4 regions of the Kitasatospora sp. NPDC059146 genome follow, and region 3 is predicted to be linked to each of the others. Evidence: riboswitches for the same ligand, from Rfam matches in the RefSeq annotation. Region 3 holds a riboswitch; each other region holds the start of a gene.
What was found. A riboswitch is a leader RNA that binds a small molecule or an ion and turns the genes downstream of it on or off. The one in region 3 is predicted to bind cyclic di-AMP.

Region 1 (4,203 bases), on a different contig from region 3:
GGTCGTCGCCGACCAGCTGGACCTTGTCGCCCAGCTTGACGGTCATGGCCTTCCAGCCGTCCCAGTCCGACTCGTCCAGCGGGTCCTCGATGGAGACCAGCGGGTAGGAGGCGACCAGCTCGGCGTAGTACTCGATGAGCTCGGCGGCCGACAGGGCCTTGCCCTCGAACTGGTAGGCGCCGTCCTGGAAGAACTCGGAGGCGGCGACGTCCAGGGCCAGCGCGATGTCGCGGCCGGGCACGTAGCCGGCCTTCTGGATGGCCTCGGTGATGAGGTCCAGGGCCTCGCGGTTGCTGTCCAGGTTCGGCGCGAAGCCGCCCTCGTCGCCGAGGCCGGTGGACAGGCCGCGCTCCTTCAGCACGCCCTTGAGGGTGTGGTAGACCTCGACGCCCCAGCGGACGGCCTCGGAGAAGGACTCCGCGCCGATCGGAGCGATCATGAACTCCTGGATGTCGACGTTGGAGTCCGCGTGCGAGCCGCCGTTGAGGATGTTCATCATCGGGACCGGCAGGACGTGGGCGTTCGGGCCGCCCAGGTAGCGGAACAGCGGCAGGTCGCTGGCCTCGGAGGCGGCGTGCGCGACGGCCAGCGAGACGCCCAGGATGGCGTTGGCGCCGAGCGAGGACTTGTCCGGGGTGGCGTCCAGGTCGAGCATGGCCTGGTCGATCAGGCGCTGCTCGGTGGCGTCGTAGCCGACCAGCTCCGGGCCGATCTGCTCGATGACGGCCAGGACGGCCTTCTCCACGCCCTTGCCGAAGTAGCGGTTCTTGTCGCCGTCGCGCAGTTCGAGCGCCTCGAAGGCGCCGGTCGAGGCACCCGACGGAACAGCGGCACGACCCGTGCTGCCGTCGTCGAGGCCGACCTCGACCTCGACCGTGGGGTTGCCGCGGGAGTCGAGGATTTCACGGGCTACGACGACATCGATGGACGGCACGAAGCATCTCCTTGCGGAAGCAGGGTCCGGCTGCGGGTGGTGCTGTCGGCCGGACGATTGCGGAGTCGTTACGACCAGAGCCTAACCGCCCGGGCTCCCGGGGCCACCTCGGCCCGGGCTGCGTCTCACCGTGTGGCCCGGCTACCCACCGGTAGTTCACCTGCTCGTCCCGGTGCGTCCCACCGGGGCGTCCATCGGGGCGGGCGAACGCGGACGTAGGGGGCCGCCGGGCGCGGCCCCCTACGTGTCCAGCGTGTCGTTCTCCGTGGAACGGTCCGGCTCAGCCCAGGTGCAGGACCTGGCCGGGCACGATCATGTCCGGGTTGCCGCCGACCGTGGTGCGGTTGCCGTCGTAGAGCGCCTGCCAGCCGCCGGACACGCCCTGGGCGGTGGCGATGCCCGACAGGGTGTCACCGTCCCGGACGGTGTAGTCGTGGCCGGTCGTGGCGGCCGGGGCCTGCGCGGCCCGCGGGGCGGCGTGCTTGGGGGCGTACTGCTGCGCCGACGGGGCGGCGGGCTGCTCGGCCTGCTTCGGCGCGGCGTGCTTCGGCGCGTACTGCTGGACCGGCTTCGGCTGGGCGGGCTTGGCGGCGGCCTTGGGGGCCTGCTGCTTGGGTGCCTGCTTCTGGGCCTGCTGCTTCTGCGGCTTGGCGTCCGAGGAGGTGTCCACCTGGGCCGGGGCGCCGCCCTTGCTCAGGCCCGCCTTCTGGGAGCAGACCGGCCAGGCGCCGGGGCCCTGCGAGGCGAGGACCTTCTCGGCGACGGCGATCTGCTGCCCCTTGCTGGCCTGGTTGGCCTGCGCCGCGTACGCGGTGCCGCCGTACGCCTTCCAGGTGCTGGGGGTGAACTGGAGGCCGCCGGAGAAGCCGTTGCCGGTGTTGATGCTCCAGTTGCCGCCGCTCTCGCACTGGGCGACGGAGTCCCAGACGGAGGCCGGGGCGGCGGAGGCGCCGGTGGCGGAGAGGAGCGGCAGTGCGAGTCCGACGCCGGCCACACCGGCGACGGCGATGGCCTTCTCGGCCTGGGTGCGACGGCGATGACGGCCGGTTCCAACGAACAGCATGAAGGTCCCTCTCCGCACGCCTGCGAGGTGAGCTGTCGGGTTCGGACCGGGAGGTGGCCCGGCCGCCGTCTGCGGAATCGATTCCGCGCGGGCGGCTTCACCCCGAGCCGTGGAGGAACGGCAACAAACCTGGTTCCCCCGCCCCTGCCCAGGGTTCTGGTCGGTTTCCCGTGACGCGGCGGGCAGGATTCGGCGTCCGCGCACGAGGTCCGCAGCTGCGAACTCCACGGAGACTAGACAGATCCTCAGACGAATCACAAGCTCATATCACCGACATCACACAAGAATTACGGCCCGTGTTCGATCGCCTACCAACGGCGGGGCTTTGTCCGGTTTGATGAGCGTTCATACCACCGCCGGTGGCCGGTTCCGGATGCTTCGTCAGCGTGTCGTGGCCTCAGGACGACTGTGCGGCGACCGGGGCTCCGGACTGAATTCGACCGGAAGTTCGCGCAATCCACGCATGATCAGGCCACCCCGCCAGCGCAGATTCTCCGGGCTTTCGGCCAGCCGCAGATCCGGCAGCCGGGAAAGCAGCGTGGCCAGCGCGGACCGCCCCTCCAGCCGGGCCAGCGGGGCTCCGATGCAGTAGTGGATGCCGTGCCCGAACCCCAGGTGCGGGTTGTCGCTCCGGGCCAGGTCGAGGGTGTTCTCGTCGGAGAACCTGGCCGGATCGCGGTCCGCCGCCGCCAGCACCACCAGCACCGGGTCCCCGACCGGGATCTCCACCCCGCCGATGGTCAGCGGAGCGGTCGCGAACCGCCAGGTCGCCAACTCCACCGGCCCGTCGTAGCGCAGGAGTTCCTCGATCCCGGTCTCCAGCAGCGCGGTCTCGCCGCGGGCCACCGACTCCTGCAGCAGGGCCCGCTGCCCGGGATTGCGCAGCAGCGCGTACGTCCCGTTGCCGATCAGGTTCACCGTCGTCTCGAACCCGGCGAAGAGGAGGATGAAGGCCATCGCGGCGGCCTCGTTCTCGGTCAGGTGCTCGCCGTGGTCGCTCGCCCGGATCAGGCCGGAGATCAGGTCGTCCCCGAGGTCCGCCCGCTTGCGGTGGATCAGCTCCAGCAGGTACGCCCGCATCCGCTTCACCGCCCGCCCCACGCCGCCGCGTTGGCCGCCCCCGTGCCGGATCATCATTCCGGCCCAGTCCCGGAAGTCGTCCTGGTCCTCGGAGGGAACGCCGAGCATGTCGCAGATCGCGTAGATGGGGAGCGGGAACGCGAACTCGTGGATCAGGTCCGCCGAACCGCGCTGCGCGAAGCCGTCGATCAGCCGGTCGGTGAGCTGCTGCACCCGCGGCTCGAACTCCGCCACCCGGCGCGGCGTGAACGCCTTCGACACCAGGCGGCGCAGCCGGGTGTGGTCCGGCGGGTCGATGTTCAGCAGGTGGGTCATCAGGTCCGCCTGCCGCTCCCCCGGGATGCCCACCCGGCCGGTGCGGTGCGCCTGCCCGCTGTGGTGCGCCGGGTTCTTCGAGAGCCGGCCGTCCGCGAGCGCCTGCCGGGCGTCCGCGTAGCGCGTCACCAGCCAGGCCTCCACCCCGCTCGGCAGCGTGGTGCGGTGCACCGGGGCGTGCTCGCGCAGCCAGGCGTAGGCGGGGTACGGGTCTGCGGCGAACTCCCAGGTGAAGAGCTGCGGGTCGGGCTGGGCGGCGGGCTGGGCGCCCTCGGGCTGAGCTGGCATGGGTCGACCGTAACCGCTGGACCGGAGGGGCCCGGACCACCGGCGCACGCGCCCCCGCGGCCGGCCGGAGGCCACCGCCGCGCGAACCGTCCGTGACCGGCGCGCGAGCGGAACGCCGACACTCCGTGGACGGCCCGTGGACGGTGCGTGGACGGGCCTTGGCCAGCTCTTGGCCGGGCGGCAGGCGTGAGCCTGGTCACCTGAGGGGTAATCCCTGTTGCGGAGGGTCAGGACCTGCCTACGATCCTCCGAAGTACGCGCGGGCGCCGGTGCGGTGTCGCCCGCAGGGAGGAGCTGGACCAATGACGGTCAGCGGAGCAGTCGTCGTCATCGCGGTACTCGCGGGCGGTTCGGGGGCCGACCTCGCCCGCCGGTTCACCGCGGCCGGCACCGCCGGGATGCTGATCGCCGACACCCACGTCGGCATCGCCGAGGACCTCGCCTCCGAACTCGACCGGCCGGGCTGCCCCGTGGTCGGCGTCTCCGGCGACATCCGCCGGCCTAGCGACGTCGCCGCGCTGGT
Region 2 (4,203 bases), on a different contig from region 3:
AGCGGGTCCGCAGCCTGCTCAGCGCGACCTCCTCGCTCACCGTCCGCGCCCTCGGCGAGCACCACGACCTGGACACCCCGGTCTCCGTCCACGGCTCCCGGCTGCGCCTGCGCGCCCCGCTGGACGCCCCGCTCGTCGCGGCCCTCGCCGGCGCCACCGCCACCGACGGCCTGGCCGTCGTGCTCGACGTCACCGACGTCTCCCCCGTGGCCGTCCGCGACCGCATCCGCGGCCGACTCACCCTGGCCGGCCGGCTGCACCTGGCCCACCTCGCCGACGACGGCCTCAGCGTCCACCTGCGGGTCGACGTCGCCCACGCCGTCCTCGCCACCCCGTACGGCACCGGCGCGCTCACCGCCGCCGACCTCTCCCTCGCCGCCCCCGACCCGCTGGCCCGTCACGAGGCCGCCCTGCTCACCCACCTGGCCGACGACCACGCCGACGCCCTCGACCTGCTCACCCGGCTGCTCGACCCGGCGCTGCTCACCCACGGCCCGGCCGTCCGCCCGCTCGCCCTGGACCGCCACGGCCTGGTGCTGCGCCTGGACCACTCGCACGGCCACCGCGACGTCCGCCTGGTCTTCCCCGAACCCGCCCGCGACACCGAGGACTTCGGCCACCGGATGCACGACCTGATGGCCGCCGCCGAACACGGCCTCCCGGCCCGCCGCACCTGACGCCGCCGCAGTCGGCGCAGTCAGCGCGAATACGAGACGTACCCGTGGACCACGACGACCGAGCGGAAAACGGCAGCGGCCGGCCCGGCCGTACGAGAGGTTGTCCCGTACGGCCGGGCCGGCCTTGGGCGTGTCCCGCGCCCAGGTCCACCGGTGCGGCGATCACCCGGTCGAGCGGTCACCCGACATGACCATCCCGGGCGTCGATTCGCCCCGCACCAGCGGTGGTTCACACGTTCCTGCGGAAGGACCCGGAGGGTCAGAGCGCGACGCCGTGCGCCCGCAGGTAGGCGACCGGGTCGATGTCCGAGCCGTACTCGGAACCGGTACGGATCTCGAAGTGCAGGTGCGGGCCGGTCACGTTGCCGGTCGCACCGGAGAGACCGAGCTGCTGGCCGGCGGTGACGGTCTGACCGACGCTCACGCCGATCGAGGACAGGTGCGCGTACTGGGCGTACTTGCCGTCGGCGAGCTTGATCTCGACCTCGTTGCCGTAGGCGCCGTCGCTGCCGGCCTTCACCACGACACCGTTGGCGACGGCGCGCAGCGGGGTGCCGGTGGAGGCGACGAAGTCCTGGCCGGTGTGGTGGCCGGAGGCCCACATCGAGCCGGCCACGCCGTAGGCCTCGCCCAGCACGGGGTTGGCGAGCGGGGCGACGTAGCCGGAGGTGGCGGCGACCGGGGCCGCGGTCACGGCCTGGGCCGGGGCGGCGGTCTGAACCTGGGTCTGCACCTGGGCGCCGGGCTTGGCGGCCTCGGTCCGGACCTGCACCTGGGAGTCCGCGGCAGCGGAGGTGTCCTGGGTGACCGGCGCGGCGGACTTCGCCGGAGCGGCCGGCTTGGCCGGGGCGGCAGGCTTCGCCGGAGCGGCGGCGTGACCGGCGAGGGCCAGCTGCTGACCGGGGAAGATCAGGTTCGGGTCGGCGCCGACCACCGAGCGGTTCTGCTCGTACAGCGCGTGCCAGCCGCCCTCGACGTTCTTGGCGTCGGCGATCTTCGACAGGGTGTCACCGCTGACGACGCGGTAGCTCTGCTGGGCGGCCGGGGCGGCAGCCGGAGCGGCGGCCCCGGAAGCGGCCGGGGCGGTGGTGGCCGCCGGGGCGGTGTGCGCCTGGGCGCTCATCGCGGTCACGAGCGGCAGGACGAACGAGGCCCCGGTGACGGCGGTGGCGATGCCGATGCGGGCGGCACGGGGCAGGGCGATACGACGAGCCTGTGCAGGCATGGAATTTTCCTCTCCGACGCCTGCGAGGTGAGCTGTCGGGTTCGGGCTGGAGTTGCCCGGCCGCATGTGCGGCTTCACCCCAAGCCGGCCCTGGTGGTCCGCGCCCGAAAAGGCGCGAACTCCGGTCCGGCGACTTACCTGTGGGTCCCCCGCTCCTGCCGTACAGAGTTCGGTGCGAGCCACCGGGCAGCGGCAGGACTCGGCGTTCCACCCGGTGGATCCGTCCGGACTGGCCGGGCGGTCGCTGAACTAAAACTCATCCGTTCGGGTGAAGCAATGTCGATCTCTTGAATCGGCAACAACCCCCGCGGCCCCGTCACCCTCCGAATGATCCCTTGCACGCTCCGTGCACGATCCATTCACCCGGCGCCACTGATCCACCACCCTGCGCCGCCGGGACCACCCCCGTGCGACCGTCCGTTCACGCACCGCCACCGACCGACACACCACCCGGTGACCCTTGTCACGTACGCCCCGGCGGGCGCAGGATTCGGCCCGTGGCCACCTCTCAAGCCGGCACTCTGCGCCTGGGCACCGCGCAGGGCCGCTGGGTACTCCTCGCGACGGTGCTCGGCTCCAGCATGGCGATGCTCGACGGCACCGTCGTCAACGTCGCCCTGCCCCGGATCGGCGCCGACCTCGGCGCCTCCCTCGCCTCCCTGCAATGGACCCTGAACGCCTATCTGCTCACCCTGGCCGGCCTGATCCTGCTCGGCGGCGCCCTCGGCGACCGCTACGGACGGCGCCGGGTCTTCCTGATCGGCGTGGTCTGGTTCGCCGTCGCCTCCGCGGCCTGCGCCGCGGCCCCGACCATCCACGTGCTGATCGCCGCCCGCGCCGTCCAGGGCATCGGCGGCGCGCTGCTCACCCCGGGCTCGCTGGCCATGCTCCAGGCGGTCTTCCACCCGGACGACCGCTCGGCGGCGGTCGGCCTCTGGTCCGGCCTGGGCGGGGTGTCGGCGGCCGTCGGCCCCTTCCTCGGCGGCTGGCTGGTGGACGGCCCGGGCTGGCGCTGGATCTTCCTGCTGAACCTGCCGCTGGCCGCCGCCGTGATCGCGGCGACCTCCCGTTACGTCCCGGAGAGCCGGGACGAGTCCGCCGCCGGCCGCTTCGACGTGCCCGGCGCCCTGCTCGCCGCCCTCGCGCTCGGCGCCGTCACCTACGCGCTCACCGCCGCCGGGGAGGGACTGTCCCCCGCCGTCTGGGTCACCGGTGCGATCGGCCTGCTGCTGGCCGCCGCCTTCGTGGCCGTCGAGCGGCGCACGCCCGACCCGATGCTGCCGCTCGGCCTGTTCTCCTCCCGGCTGTTCACCGCCGTGAACCTGGTCACCCTCTGCGTCTACGCGGCGTTCAGCGGGGTCTTCTTCCTGCTGGTGGTGCAGCTGCAGATCGTCTCGGGCTTCTCCCCGCTGGTCTCCGGCTTCGCCCTGGTGCCGATCACGGTGCTGATGCTGACCCTGTCCGCGCGCGCCGGACGGCTCGGCAAGCGGATCGGCCCGCGCGTCCCGCTCACCGTCGGCCCGCTGCTGTGCGCCGTCGGGGTGCTGCTGATGCTGCGCACCGGCCCCGGCTCCTCCTACTGGGCGGACGTGCTGCCCGCGGTCGCGGTGATGGGCTCCGGGATGACGCTGCTGGTCGCCCCGCTGACCGCCACCGTGCTGGCCGCCGTCGAGGTGCGGCACGCGGGCATCGCCAGCGGCGTCAACAACGCCGCCGCCCGCGCGGCGGGCCTGCTCGCGGTCGCCGCCCTGCCGGCCCTGGCCGGACTGAGCGGCGACGCCTACCGGGTGCCCTCCGCGGTGGACTCCGCCTTCCACACCGCGATGCTGATCTGCGCGGGGCTGCTGGCCGCCGGCGGGCTGATCGCCTTCGCCACCGTCCGGGGCAATGTGCTGGCGCCGGAGGAGGAGCACCCGGTGGCCGAGCCGAACTGCGACTGGCCCTGCGCCACCACCACCCCGCCGCTCGACCCGGGCCGCCCCCGGACGCGCGAGGGCCCCGCCACCGGAACGGCGGCAGGGCCCTCGTCAGAGAACTGACTCCTCGTCAGAGGATGTCGCCGGGGGCGTACTTGGCCGCCTCCGGGTAGGCCGCCGCGACGGCCTCCACCTGTCGGACGACCTCGGCGACCTGCGCCCCGGCCGCACCGGTGAAGGACAGCCGGTCGGCGAGCAGCGCGTCCAGCCCGGCCCGGTCCAGCGGGATCCGCTCGTCGGCGGCGAGGCGGTCCAGCAGCTCGTTCTCCCGGGCGCCGGCGCGCATCGCCAGCGCCGAGGCGACGGCGTGCTCCTTGATGACCTC
Region 3 (4,203 bases):
GATGGGCCGTGAGCCCGGCCAGTCCGGCGAGATCCGCAAGGTCCGGATCGACGGCAAGGAGAGCCGGCTGTCGACCGAGGGCTTCGTCTACCTGCCGCCGCAGTACTTCCAGCCCGAGTACGCGCAGAAGCAGTTCCCGGCCGTGATCGTCAGCACCGGATTCCCAGGAATCGCCGAGAACCTGATCACCCGCTTCAACTACCCGGGCGCCGCGCTCAAGCTGCTGCAGGAGGGCCGGATGCAGCCGACCGTCATGGTCCTGATGCGTCCCTCGCCCGCCCTGCCGCAGGACACCGAGTGCGAGGACATCCCGGGCGGCGCCCAGTCCGACACGTACTTCACCAAGGACGTCCCGTCGGCGATCCAGGCCAGCTACCGGGTCTCGGCCGACCCCCGGGCCTGGGCCTTCATGGGCAACTCCACCGGCGGCTACTGCGCGCTCAAGCTGGCCATGCGCCACCCGGACGTCTTCCCGACCGCCGTGTCCCTGTCCGGGTACTACGAGGCGGCCGACGACCCGACCACCGGCGACCTCTTCGGCGGCAGCAAGCAGCGCCGCGACGAGGCCGACCTGATGTGGCGGTTGAAGAACATGCCGCAGCCGGACGTCTCCGTGCTGCTGGCCGGCACCAAGAAGGGCGACGGCAACTACAAGCACGACACCGAGGCGTTCATCGACGCCGCGAGGAGCCCGATGAAGGTCTCCTACAGCATGCTCGAGAACGGCGGCCACAACTTCGAGACCTGGAGCGCCCTGCTGCCGTCCTCGCTGGAGTGGCTGTCCCAGCACCTCAAGGTCCCGAACCAGCCGGGCCACCCGGGCCAGACCGTCTGACGGCGCCGCCCGCGGAACGCACCGAACCCCCGGAAGCCTCGGCTCCCGGGGGTTCGGTGCGTTCCGGCGCCGGTCAGGCGACCCGTTCCAGCGTCCCGGTGTGCAGCTGGCCGACCCGGCCGCCCTCGCCCTCGAAGGTCCAGAAGGCCCGTACGGTCAGCGCGTTGAGGTCCATCACGTGACTGACGGTGATCCCGCTCTGCTCCGTCCAGCTGATGAAGTAGATCTCCGGCGCGACCTCGGCGACGTGCAGCCGCACGTCCTCCCACTGGCCCGCCGACTCACCGAGGCCCTCCCAGCGCAGCCGGGTGCCGTCGGCCGAGTAGGAGTTGCGGAAGGCCGCGCCGTTGTCGGCCCGGAAGACGTAGGTACGGCCGGCGAAGGCGGGCAGGGACGCGGTCATGGTGGGGCGGAACCTCTTCTCTGGAACGGGGGACGGGTCGTACGGCTCCGGCCGGTGCTCTTGTGCACCGCGGAAAATCCCAGGGCTCCAATTTATCCGATGGGGCGGACTCGGGCGGCTCCACGCCACGGCGGTCACACACGGTCCGCCACCGCCGCGCCGCGCACCGTGTGTGACCCCCATCCCGGGCGGGCCCGGCGGGGCCGCGGGTCGGCGTCGGCTCCATTGATCAACTCGGCCGCCACGCAGCGTCGTTGATCGACACCACTGTGAGCTGCGCGACAACCGGCCCCATGAGGTTGTCCGTCCACGGACGGCCTGCCTAGCCTGCAGTCGTCGTCCGCTGTCGCGGACCCCGCCGCCGGGACGCCGAGTCCCGTCCACCCGCCGGCGAGTACCCGAGCACCACAGCGGACGGGAGCGGGGGAACCAAGGTCAGCGCCCGGCCCGTACGCACCAGCGTGCGGGGCGTGGCTAGGGGTGAAGCCGCTCCACAGGCGGCCGGGCAACTGCAGCCCGAATCCGACAGCTCACCTCGCAGGCGTGGCAGAGGACCCCCATGCACCAGCCTGCCCGGCGCCGTCGCGCGCCCCGCCACGCCCGTCCGTCCCACCGTGGCCGCAACACCGCCCTCGCCACGACCGGGGCGCTCGCCATCACCGGTGCCGGCCTGCTCGGCCTGCCGTCCGTCTCCGGCGCCCAGGCCGCCACCGGCCCGACCGTCACCCAGGACCGCCTCGCCCCCGCCACCATGGTCGCGGGGAAGGCGGGCACCGCCTCGCTGGCGTTGCACTCCTCGTCCTGCTTCACCGCCAAGACCGTCGGCGTGGGCGTCCGCGACGCGCGCGGCACCAACCTGGACTTCCCGGGCAACGCGAGCAACGTGCAGATCTGCCCCGGCGGACTCACCTACACCAGCGCCGCCCGCACCCTGGCCGCCGGGACGTACACCCAGTTCGGCTTCTGGCAGGACCTCGGCGGCGCCTGGCACAACCTGCCCTCGCAGCAGCTGGTGGTCTCGGCCACGGGTACGCCCACGCCGACCCCGTCCCCGACGGCGAAGCCCACCCCCTCCCCGACCGCGACCGCGAGCCCGACGGCGAAGCCCACCGCGACCGCGTCCCCCACCGCGTCCCCGACCGCGAGCCCGACCGCGACGCCGACCCCCACCGCCACGGCCACCCCGACGACCCCGGCGTCGTCCTCCCCGATCGCCGGCAAGTCGCTGACCTGGTCCGACGAGTTCAACGGCCCGATCAACTGGGGCCAGCGCTGGGTCGGCGACAAGAGCACCTCGTACAAGTACGGGAACCACAACCCGGACGACAACAAGCTCGACTGGCTGAACAAGAACAACGTCACCGTCGCGAACGGCGTCGCCACCTTCACCGCCACCCCGGGCGGGCCGACGCTGGAGAACGGCAAGCAGTCCTGGAACACCGGCTTCCTGACCACCGAGGGCTCCGCCGAGGGGTTCCAGGTCAAGACCGGCGACTACGCCGAGACCCGGGTCAAGCTGCCCGCCGGTACCGGCGCCTGGCCCGCCCTGTGGACCTGGAAGAACGGCAACGGGGAGATCGACTCCTTCGAGTACCACCCCGACAACCCGAACCTGCTGGAGCTGACCAACCACGTCAACCCCGGCAACCCCGACTACTACACCGACGCGAGCGCCATCGGCACCGACCAGTGGGTGACCATCGGCACCTACTACGGCGCCAACTCGGTGGACTGGTACGTCAACGGCGTCAAGGTGTTCTCGGACGGCAAGGGCGTCGGGGCCAACTTCTCGGCGTACCTGATCCTCAACCTCTCGGTGAGCGCCGGCAAGTACCACCCGGCCCCGCAGGGGAACACCCCGATCACCATGGCCGCCGACTACGTCCGCGTCTACCGGTAACCACGAGCCCGCCCCACCGGTCACCGGAGGTCCGGCAGCCGCTCGCCGGCGGCCGGTGACCGGTGGGGCGATCCGTCGCGTCAGTCGCCCGCCGTCTCGACGACCTTGATGTCGAACTCCTCCCGGTGACCCCTGCCGCCGGGGTCGTCCGCGCTGCGCACCTCGACCGAGCCGCCCTCCAGGATCCCGAGCTCCAGGTCGTCGGAGAGCCGGACCGGGACGAGGGCGGTCACGCTGCGCCCGTCCGGCAGTCCGGGACCGAACACGCAGCGCACCTGCCTGCCGCGCGAGATGACCGCGCAGTTGTCGGGGAAGTACGGGCCCTCCGGGGTCACCCCGTTCGGCAGGGTGACCGTGATCGTGAGCGGTGAGGCGGTGGTGTCCGGGCCGAGATTGGCGACGAAGGCGTGGATGGTGGTGGCGCCGCCGGGCGGCGCCGGATCCGGGTCGATCCGGACCACCTCCAGGTGGGAGCGGGACGTCTTGGCGACCACGGCGGGCAGAGTGGACGCCTCGGGCGCCCCCGGCGCGACGGTCCCCAGATCCGGGCGCGGCACCGGGTGCCGCACCGCCCAGGAGGGCCCGGCGGCCAGTGAGGCCACCGCGCAGCCCGCCGTCACCGCCGCCAGCAATCCGGCCCGGCCGAACCTCCTGCGCCCCGCGCCGCCCCGTACTCCGTGCTGCTCCACGCCGTCCACCCTGCTCCCACGCTCCGGCGGCCCGCGCTGTCGCGGGCCGCGCCCGCACCAGGGTGTCCGAGCCGTGGCCGCGATAGCGGCACAACTCGCCCGCCGCCACTCGAACGGCGGGCACCGGTCCTCGCCGGATCTACCGTTCGCCTGAAAGGGGTTGACGGAACGTCATGGCGCCAGGACCTGCCCCAGCCGGGCCGCGATCTGGTGCATCACCGGCACCAGTGCGGACGCCCCCGCCTGCTCCTCCAGCGCCCGGATCCGGGCCTCCGGGCCGGAGACGGAGAGCGCGGTGGGCGTCGGCGCGCCCGGGACGGCGAGCGCAATGCAGCGGACGCCGATCTCCTGCTCCTGGTCGTCCACCACGTACCCG
Region 4 (4,203 bases), on a different contig from region 3:
CCGGGGAGCTGGAGGCGGCGCGGGCGCAGGCCACCGGGGAGCGCAGCGCGGCCGAGTCCGAGGCGCGGCGGCTGCGGCACCGGGTGTCCGAACTGGAGACCGCGGTCGAGCAGGGCCGCCGCTCGGCCCGGGAGGGCCGCAGCGTCGAGGACATGCGGCTGCGGCTGCTGCTGGACACCGTGCTGCAGTCGGCGCAGGGCCTCCAGCGGGAGCTGGCGCTGCCGGTCTCCCAGCTCCGCCCGGCGGACCTGGTGGAGGCGGTGGTGCCGGGGTCGGCCTCGCCGCACGACGTGGCCCGGCGCGGCCTGGCCGAGGACGACCCGGCGCTGCTGGACCAGTTGCTGGCGATCCCCCAGGTGCACCTGGTGGTGGACGGCTACAACGTGACCAAGACCGGGTACCCGGCGCTGCCGCTGGAGCAGCAGCGGATCCGGCTGCTGGGCGGGCTGGCGATGCTGGCCCAGCGCACCCAGGCGGAGGTCACCTGTGTGTTCGACGGGCAGGACCTGGACGTACCGGTCATCATGGCGCCGCCGCGCGGGGTGCGGGTACGGTTCAGCCGGACCGGCGAGACCGCGGACGAGCTGATCCGCCGTCTGGTCCGGGCCGAGCCGCAGGGCCGTCCGGTGGTGGTGGTCTCCACCGACCGGGAGGTCGCGGAGGGCGTGCGGAAGGCGGGTGCGCGCCCGGTGGCCTCGGTGCTGCTGCTGAACCGGCTGGCCCGGCCCTGAGCCGGCCCCGAGCCGGGTCGGAGTCGGGATGGGGGCTGTGACGGCAGGTCAGTGGGGCTTCCGTGCGGGTGTGCGGATCCGGTGAAGTCAGTGGGGGAACCGGAGTTCACGCCTTCGGGGGAGTGGCAAAACGGGTAGATCTTCACTAGGGTCTGGCGTCAAACCTATTTTCCGGAATCTCACCTGATCAGGTGAGTCCGATGGAAGAAGGAGCCGGTCCCTTGGCCTCCCACCGCCGTCCCAAGCAGCCGAGCCGCGCGCGGGTCTCCGTGCTCACCGCTGCTGCTGCGACCGCGGTCGCCCTCTCCGCCCAGGTCGCCGCGCATGCCGCGCCGCAGCCGAACAAGAGTGACGTCAAGGCGCAGATCGACCAGCTCCAGCAGGAGCAGGAGCAGGCGGCCGAGAAGTACAACGGCGCCAAGGAGCGCTCCGACCAGCTCCGCAAGCAGGCCGACCAGCTCCAGGACCAGGTGGCCCGCAGCCAGGACCAGATGAGCCAGCTCCAGGTGGGCCTGGCCCAGGTCGCGGGCGAGCAGTACCGCACCGGCGGCATCGACCCGTCCGTCCAGCTGATGCTCTCCTCCGACCCGTCCGGCTACCTGGACAAGGCGTCGAGCGTCCAGCAGGCCAGCACCACCCAGACCGAGGCGCTCAAGGGCCTGCTCGACCAGCAGCGCCGGCTGGACCAGGAGAAGGCCGAGGCGGCCGCCGTGCTCGCCTCCCTGGACTCCACCACCAAGGACCTCAACCAGGCCAAGGCGGACGTCAACACCAAGTTGAAGACCGCCCAGGACCTGCTGAACTCGCTCAGCGCCGCCGACCGGGCCGCGCTCCGGGCCCAGCAGCAGCAGGACGACCGCGCCTCCCGCGGCGCCGACCGGGTCGACCTCAGCAACCTGCCGCCGGCCAGCGGCTACGCCGCCGTGGCGGTGGCCAAGGCGATGAGCAAGCAGGGTTCGCCGTACGTGTGGGGCGCCACCGGGCCCTCCACCTTCGACTGCTCGGGCCTGATGGTCTGGGCGTACGGCCAGGCCGGCGTCTCGCTGCCGCGCACCTCGCAGGAGCAGGGCCACATCGGGACCGCCGTGACGCTGGCCACCGCCCAGCCGGGTGACCTGGTGATCTACGGCGGCGACATGCACCACGTCGGGATGTACATCGGCAACGGCATGGTGGTCCACGCGCCGCACACCGGTGACGTGGTGAAGGTGATGAAGGCCGACGCGATGTCGATCAACACGATCCGCCGGATCTGACGCTCCGGTACCTCCCCGAGGGGCCGGTTCCGGCCCTGTGATCCGCGCCACCTCCGGTCGGGGGTGGCGCTCCGGGTTTGCGGACCGGGCGGGCCGGAGGGTGAGAGTCGATCAGCTTTGCGTGCGCCGGTGATCACCATCAGTCATTTTCACAAAAGAACATGGGTAATCTTCCGTCTTTTTTCTGACAAGGATTTGAACGGATCACGGTTCAGTTACTAGGGTCGTGCTCCGAACCACCGCACAGTCGATCACCCAGCCTGGGTGGCGGCGGTGGTTACCGCCGAGTTCGCGAAACAGCGGGGCAGGTCGAAGCGACTGCCCGACAGGGGAGCCCAGTAGTCGGGGGCGCTGTGGAGCGGAGCCGGGGAACCACACGTTCCTCCGGGGTGAATCGGCGCCAGGTCGGCCGTAGGTGAGGCCGGTGAGGCGTCGTAGGGCATGCTTCCGGCCCGAACCCGTCAGCTCACCCGGTAGGCGGCGTAGGAAGAAGGAGTCCGCCTTCGTGGCGTCCCATCGTCGTCCCAAGCCCGCCAGCCGTACCCGCGTCTCGATCCTGACCGGTTTCGCCGCCGCCGCCGTCGCGCTCTCCGCGCAGTCCGGCGCGCACGCCGACCCGCAGCCGACCAAGGACCAGGTCAAGGAGCAGGTCGACCAGCTCAACGAGCAGGCCGAGCAGGCGACCGAGAAGTACAACGCCGCGCAGGAGAAGCAGCAGGAGCTGGAGAAGCAGGTCTCCGGCCTCCAGGACCAGGTGGCCCGCCAGCAGGCCCAGGTGACCGACCTCCAGGGCGGCCTGGCCGAGATCGCCGGCGAGCAGTACCGCAACGGGGGCATATCCCCGACGGTCCAGCTGATGTTCTCCTCCAGCCCGGACAACTTCCTCAACCAGGCCGGCGCGCTGAACCAGGCGGGCAGCACCCAGAAGAACCAGCTCAAGCAGCTCCAGGACCAGCAGCGCAAGCTGGACCAGGACCGCACCGAGGCCCAGGGCAAGCTCGGCGAGCTGGAGTCCACGACCCAGCAGCTGAAGGCCTCCAAGGACGAGGTCCAGAACAAGCTCAAGGCCGCCCAGGACCTGCTCAACACGCTGACCGAGCAGGAGCGCCAGGCGATCAAGGCGGCCGAGGACAAGGCCGCCGCCGACGCCAAGGCCAAGGCGGACGCCGCCGCGAAGGCCGCCGCCCCGGACCGCGCCTCGCGCGACAGCAGCCGCAGCGACCTCGGCTCGGGCTCCACCGCCGCGCCGGTCAAGATCGCCCCGGGCAGTTCGCACGGTGCCGCCGCGCTGGCCGCCGCCGCCACCAAGGTCGGCAGCCCGTACGTCTGGGGCGCCACCGGCCCCAGCTCCTTCGACTGCTCCGGCCTGATGGTCTGGGCGTTCAACCAGGCCGGGGTGTCGCTGCCGCGCACCTCGCAGGAGCAGGCCGGCGCCGGCACCCGGATCGGCTCGGACATCTCCCAGGCCCAGCCCGGCGACATGCTGATCTTCTACGGCGACGCCCACCACGTCGGCATCTACGCGGGCAACGGCCAGGTGCTGCACGCTCCCAAGCCGGGTGCGTCGGTGCGCTACGAGGCCGTCTCCAACATGCCGCTGGCCTCCATCGTGCGGGTCTGATCCCCGGCCACGCGTTCACGGGCCCGGTCCTCCGTCACGGAGGGCCGGGCCTGCGGCTTTTCCGGCGGCTCGACCTGGTGTCCGATTAGGGGTCAAATATTCGGGTCGGTAGGGGTTTGGACTCACTTGCCCGGACTCGCTAACGTCTGCCACCGGACTCCCGCTCGACGGCCGCCCACCGGGGCGCGGCCGCGGGGCCGCGCCGCAGGACTGGAGCCGTTGCCGCATGCCCGTGCACCGTCGTTCCCAACTGCTCGCCCGTGCGCTGGTACTGACCGCGGCCGCCACCACGGCCCTGGGTGTGGCGACCGCCGGCAGCGCCCAGGCCGCCCCCGGGGCGCCGGACGCGCCCGACCGCAAGGACGTCAAGGCCCAGGTCGAGCAGCTGTACGACGAGGCCGAACAGGCCTCGGAGAAGTACAACGCCGCGCAGGAGGCGCAGAAGCGGCTGCTGGGCGAGACCACGATCCTCCAGGGCGAGGTCGCCGCCGCCCAGGAGCAGCTCAACGAGCTGCGCGGGGACCTCGCCACGGTCGCCGGGGCCGAGTACCGGGGCGGCGGGATGACCCAGACCGCCCAGCTGATGCTCTCCAGC

Region 1: it holds a riboswitch for cyclic di-AMP, as region 3 does, so the genes downstream of both, ACFXPX_RS38415 (transglycosylase family protein) here and ACFXPX_RS35525 (hypothetical protein) in region 3, are expected to answer to the same signal.
Region 2: it holds a riboswitch for cyclic di-AMP, as region 3 does, so the genes downstream of both, ACFXPX_RS26220 (peptidoglycan DD-metalloendopeptidase family protein) here and ACFXPX_RS35525 (hypothetical protein) in region 3, are expected to answer to the same signal.
Region 4: it holds a riboswitch for cyclic di-AMP, as region 3 does, so the genes downstream of both, ACFXPX_RS36035 (NlpC/P60 family protein) here and ACFXPX_RS35525 (hypothetical protein) in region 3, are expected to answer to the same signal.

What each region holds. Positions count from the first base shown of each region.
Region 1 covers NZ_JBHZCY010000152.1:7,322-11,524, forward strand. The annotation lists gene eno (phosphopyruvate hydratase) at 1-934, opposite strand, end outside; gene ACFXPX_RS38415 (transglycosylase family protein) at 1,215-1,997, opposite strand; cyclic di-AMP (ydaO/yuaA leader) riboswitch at 1,999-2,169, opposite strand; gene ACFXPX_RS38420 (cytochrome P450) at 2,379-3,680, opposite strand; gene ACFXPX_RS38425 (SDR family NAD(P)-dependent oxidoreductase) at 3,983-4,203, shown strand, end outside.
Region 2 covers NZ_JBHZCY010000068.1:7,787-11,989, reverse strand. The annotation lists gene ACFXPX_RS26225 (DUF2470 domain-containing protein) at 1-677, shown strand, start outside; gene ACFXPX_RS26220 (peptidoglycan DD-metalloendopeptidase family protein) at 937-1,902, opposite strand; cyclic di-AMP (ydaO/yuaA leader) riboswitch at 1,905-2,087, opposite strand; gene ACFXPX_RS26215 (MFS transporter) at 2,400-3,941, shown strand; gene purB (adenylosuccinate lyase) at 3,949-4,203, opposite strand, start outside.
Region 3 covers NZ_JBHZCY010000126.1:3,416-7,618, reverse strand. The annotation lists gene ACFXPX_RS35535 (alpha/beta hydrolase) at 1-835, shown strand, start outside; gene ACFXPX_RS35530 (MoaF N-terminal domain-containing protein) at 909-1,238, opposite strand; cyclic di-AMP (ydaO/yuaA leader) riboswitch at 1,683-1,790, shown strand; gene ACFXPX_RS35525 (hypothetical protein) at 1,798-3,138, shown strand; gene ACFXPX_RS35520 (hypothetical protein) at 3,219-3,827, opposite strand; gene ACFXPX_RS35515 (IclR family transcriptional regulator) at 3,999-4,203, opposite strand, start outside.
Region 4 covers NZ_JBHZCY010000130.1:11,140-15,342, forward strand. The annotation lists gene ACFXPX_RS36025 (NYN domain-containing protein) at 1-731, shown strand, start outside; gene ACFXPX_RS36030 (NlpC/P60 family protein) at 953-1,987, shown strand; cyclic di-AMP (ydaO/yuaA leader) riboswitch at 2,327-2,482, shown strand; gene ACFXPX_RS36035 (NlpC/P60 family protein) at 2,493-3,608, shown strand; gene ACFXPX_RS36040 (NlpC/P60 family protein) at 3,835-4,203, shown strand, end outside.